DNA from 2 places in the Branchiibius hedensis genome. Region 2 is predicted to be linked to the other one. Evidence: riboswitches for the same ligand, from Rfam matches in the RefSeq annotation. Region 2 holds a riboswitch; the other holds the start of a gene.
What was found. Region 2 has a riboswitch for S-adenosylmethionine ahead of DR843_RS16160 (DUF1684 domain-containing protein). Riboswitches for the same ligand answer to the same signal wherever they lie in the genome.

Region 1: it holds a riboswitch for S-adenosylmethionine, as region 2 does, so the genes downstream of both, DR843_RS11880 (MFS transporter) here and DR843_RS16160 (DUF1684 domain-containing protein) in region 2, are expected to answer to the same signal.

What each region holds. Positions count from the first base shown of each region.
Region 1 is NZ_UESZ01000001.1:2,460,236-2,462,622, reverse strand. Features, by position in the region: gene DR843_RS11885 (GNAT family N-acetyltransferase) at 1-164, opposite strand, end outside; gene DR843_RS11880 (MFS transporter) at 149-1,420, opposite strand; SAM riboswitch class IV at 1,456-1,567, opposite strand; gene DR843_RS11875 (helix-turn-helix domain-containing protein) at 1,639-2,387, opposite strand, start outside.
Region 2 is NZ_UESZ01000001.1:3,327,472-3,329,858, reverse strand. Features, by position in the region: gene DR843_RS16165 (hypothetical protein) at 1-242, shown strand, start outside; gene DR843_RS16160 (DUF1684 domain-containing protein) at 274-1,074, opposite strand; SAM riboswitch class IV at 1,093-1,207, opposite strand; gene DR843_RS16155 (hypothetical protein) at 1,305-1,640, shown strand; gene DR843_RS16150 (SDR family NAD(P)-dependent oxidoreductase) at 1,775-2,387, shown strand, end outside.

The DNA of each region.
Region 1 (2,387 bases), 870 kb from region 2:
TCGCGGGCCCGTGCCCCCGCGTCAGCCAAGGTACGCCGTCGCTGCGGATTCGCCTTGCGCGGTGTGCGGTCCTCGGGGCGCGGGGCCTCGAACGCCGCTACTGTGAGTGCGCCGATGGCGTCGAACTCCTGCGGTTGTGCGTCGCGTATCACGATGTCAGACAACGACTTTCCTTTCCTTCGACGTCACTCAGCCGGCCGGCGGGATCGGTGACGAGGTCCCAGGGAGTCGTGGCTCGGCGTACGGCGAGAGTGACGATCAGGGCGATGCCGACGCAGACGAACGCGCCGAGAGCGACACCCCAGCGGACGCCGAAACGGTCGGAGACCCAGCCCACGATGGGGCTGCCGATCGGCGTACCGCCCATGGAAATGACGGTGTAGACCGCCATGACCCGGCCGCGGACGGCGTTGTCGACACCGGTTTGGACGTACGCCGAGACGGCCGCGGCGAGCAGCATCAGGATGAAGCCGCTGACCAGCAGGACGATCAAGAAGGTGGCGTACGTGGGGGCGGCGGCCAGGACGGTGAGGCTGACGCCGAACCAGAACGCGCCCGAGGTGACCATGGTGATGCGTGGCTGACTGCGGCGGGCGGCGAAGAGGGTTCCGACGATGGTGCCGATCGCCAGAGCTGCCGACATGACGCCCAGTCCGGTTGAGCCCGTGTCGAATTCGCGCTCGGCGAAGAGAGTCAGGGTGGTGGGGAAGTTCATCCCGAAGGTTGCGGTGAGGCCGTAGACGAGGAAGACGGCGACGAGGTCTTTGCGGGCGGCGACGTAGCGCAGGCCGTCGATGCCGGCGCCGCGCCATGGCAGGATGACGCGTTCGCTGGCGATGGGGTGGATGGTGGCCAGGGCCGTGATCATGACGATGAAGCTGACCGAGTTGATCGCGAAGACCCAGCCTGCGCCGAGCCAGGTGAGCAGCAATCCGGCGAGGGCGGCGCCGACGAGGCGGGCGACGTTGAGCGACAGGATGTTCAGGCCGGCGGCGTTCGGGATCAGGCGTGGCCCGACCAGGTCGGTGACGAAGGACAGGCGGGCCGGGTTCTCGACCATGAAGACCAGGCCGAGGCTGAAGGACAGGACGAACAGCAGGCTGAGCGTTGCGTGGCCGCTGAGGACCGCGGCGGCCAGGATGACCGACTGCACGGCGTAGAGCGATTGGGCGATGAGCAGCAGCCGGCGGCGGTCGAGGCGGTCGGAGATGACCCCGCCCCAGAGGCCGAAGAGCAGCACCGGCGCGAACTGCAGTCCGACCGCCCAGCCGACCGCGGTGCCGCTGCCGGAGATTTCCAGGACGTACCAGTCCATGGCGACCGCTTGCATGGCGGTGCCGGTGTTGGACAGCAGCCCGCTGAACCAGAACCGGCGGTAATCGGGCACGGCTAGCGCTGCGAACGAGCCGGTGCCAGACACTGCGATCCTCCGTCGTCAACGGCCTCGCAACGGAGACCACGCGCTTGCCACGGGGATGCCGCGGCCGGGCTTTCACCTGGAGCACCCCGCCGCGGGTGGGAGGGTTGCCGGTCAGCTAGCCAGGGCTTGTCGCTGACACTCGATGCCGCGTGGCACGTTACCTGCGCTGAGCCGTGAGGGCAAATGCCTACTCACTATGTAGGCAATGCGGGTTGGTGTCAGAGGTGGGGTAGCAGTTCGCTGGGACTGAGCCCGTACTGCCGCTTGAACGAACGGGAGAAGTGACTGGCGTCGGAGAAATGCCAGCGTCGAGCAACCTGGCTGACGGTGCTGCCAGAGGTGAGATCGTCACGGGCGCGGGCCAATCGGCGTACTCGAAGGTACCCAGACACGGTCTCCCCGGAGTCCTCGAACGCACGGTGCAACGAGCGCACGGACACGCCGATCTGGTCGGCGATCACGGCGGGCGTGAGGGTGCCCCGGTGCAGGTTGCGCTCGATGAAGGCCTCGGCGGCGGATCGGGTGGCGTACGTCGATTGCGGCCAGGTCTGTCGCGGCGCCTGGAGCGCGGCGGCCAGGAGTTCGATCGTGGCGTTACGAGCCGCGGGCAGCGCCCCGAGCGGCAGGTCGTCGATGGTGCGGGACAGGCCGTCGAGGTAGTTGCGCAGCAGGGACACGGCCGGTGCGGAGGCGTCGAGGACGGACCCGGTGAGCAGTTCGCCCCGCGCGCCGACCTCGGCCAGGGCGGCCTTGGGCACCAGCAAGCTGCGCTTGATCAGCGGCTCCTGAACGAGGAACTCGGCGTGCTGCGCGGAGTCCCACATCACGACACTGCCGGGACCCAACTGGGCGGTCCGGCCGGCCTGGGTGACCTGTTCGCGGCCCCGCAACGTCATCAGCATGACCAGGTACTCGCCGTCGGTCTGGCTGATCTGCGGGCCGCGGCGGACACCGGCGCACGGGTCGC
Region 2 (2,387 bases):
CCGCTGAGCCGAGCGACCGCGCCCGACTTCTGGTGCCGCTGGCGCACAACCGGGCGTTCCCGCACGACCTCGACCTGCGTACTGAGACTCAGGCGCCGGACGTCGAGCACCGCCGATTGCTCTACGCCGCCGGGATGTCCGCCCATCCCGGCTTGGCGACGTTGGCCCAGGAGCCCGGCCTGACACCCTTCGAGCGGCAGGCCGCCGGCTGGTGGTCGCGGGTGGAGATCCCGCCCGCCTGACGGGGCACGCCCAGCGCGGGTGAGCGCATCGTCACAGCGGCGTCTTCTCACCGGCCTCGACCGCGATCGGCAGCGTGTTCTGCGCCGGCGGCAGCGGGCAGGTGGCGTACGGCGTGTACGCGCACGGCAGGTTGGTCGCGCGGTTGAAGTCGAGCGTGACCCGACCCGCCGCATCAGGTGCGGGCACCGACAGAGCCCGGTTCGCGGCGTACGTGCTGATCCCGCTCGTGGCGTCACGCAACAGCACCAGCAGATTGCCCCCGTGCCCCGGGAAGGCGACCAGGGTCAGGTCCTGGCCGTCCTTGGTGAAGTGGATCTCCCCGGGTGCGTCGTAGACGTGCTGCAAGCCGTCGACCGCGGCACCGACCGTGGTGGGGATGGGTTCGTCGTACGCCGAGTAGCGGCCCTCGATCACCCACGCCGGATCGGGGGCGAACGTGGGCGTGCCCTCGTAGCCAGCCAGGATCTCGTGGTCGGGGTGCCGTGGGCGGATGATGTCCTCACCTCCACGCTTGGCGACTTCGATGACGCCATCCTCGAATCCCACTGTGACACCGGCGCGTTCGGGGATCACGCCGAAGTCGACAGTGCCATCGAGGCGCTCACCGTCCCTAGTCAGCGTTTCGCCGTCATCGAGGCGGACGTGGACGCCGCTCTGGTCGGTCCACCACTGGCCCGGAGCGCGGTCGAAGCGCTGCGGCTCCTGCGACAAGAAGTGCAGACCGGTGACGGCCAGGAAGCCGTGCCGGTCGGCGCGGGTCTGCTCATGCTGCTGGTGCCACTGCTGCCAGTCGGCGGCGAAGTCGGTGCTGTCGATCACGGCATTACTCATTGCTGCTCCCTGAGGTCACTCTCACGCTTGCCCGCCGGGGTTCCGGTCGGGCCGGGCTTTCACCTGGAGCACCCCACCGTGGAAGGAGGGTTGCCGGTCAGCCAGCCAGGGCTTGTCACTGACACTCAATGCCTACTGCGACGGTAGGTTATCGGGTTAGCCCGTGTCCACTTCTGTCCGGTCGCGGTTTTGCGGGTCTGTCCGTGACCTGTGTGCAATACGGTTTGTCCATGAAGAAGTTCAAGCTGACGCTCGTGGTGCTCGGCCTCATCGCGCTGGTGGTCGGCGGCATCCTGCTGTTCATGGTGCTCAGTGTGGACTTGAAGGTCATCTGGGAGATCGCCACCCGATACCAGGGAGGCGGCACGACCAAGGGGTTGACCGATCCGCGACCCAAGATGGGCATCATCTGCGGCCTCGCACTGGGTGCGGGCCTGTTGATCGGGTTGGGCTTGGGTTTGCCGCTGCACCGGTCGTTGTCGCAGAAGAAGCTGGACGCGTTGGTCGACCAGCGGGTCCAGCAGCGACTGGCCGGGACGGCTACGCCGGACGCTTCCGCCGAGTAGGTCGGCGACGGCGCAGTCCGCGTGCACCGATGCCGTCAGCACCCCTTGTCACGACCATCTCGTTGGCGATTGAATCCATACCAAGCAAACGATAGCTTTGTTGGCGTGAACTGCCAGAATCGATCGCTCGGAGGATGAACGGCGAGGCGACAATCGCACCCTCCCTCGCCGGAAAGACCGCCCTGGTCACCGGTGCCGCACACGGACAGGGAGCCGCCGAAGCAGCACTCTTCGCCAGCCTCGGGGCCACGGTGATCGCCACCGACCTGCTGCACGCCGAGGTCGCCGATGTCGCCCGGCGGCTCGGGCCCTCAGTGACCGGGTTGGCTCACGACACGGCGTCCCGCTCTTCCTGGGACGATGTCGTGGCTGCCACGGTGGAGGTGCACGGCCACCTCGACGTCCTGGTCAACAACGCCGGCGTCTACCGGACGGGCGAATTCCTGCCGTGGCTGGAGGCAGACCTTCGGCACGTGTTGGACGTCAATCTGATCGGGCCACTGCTGGGTGTCCAGGCGGTCGTACCCGTGATGCCCCCGGGCGGCTCCATCATCAACATCGCCTCCATCTCGGCCCTTCGCGGGCACCCTGGTGCCGTCCCCTATGCGGCGTCCAAGTGGGGTCTGCGTGGCGCCACCCGCTCGCTCGCCGGGGAACTGGCTCCACGGCAGATCCGGGTCAACTGCGTCTGTCCCGGATCGGTGGATACCCCGATGACGCAGAACAGCACCGCCGACCTCAGCCTGC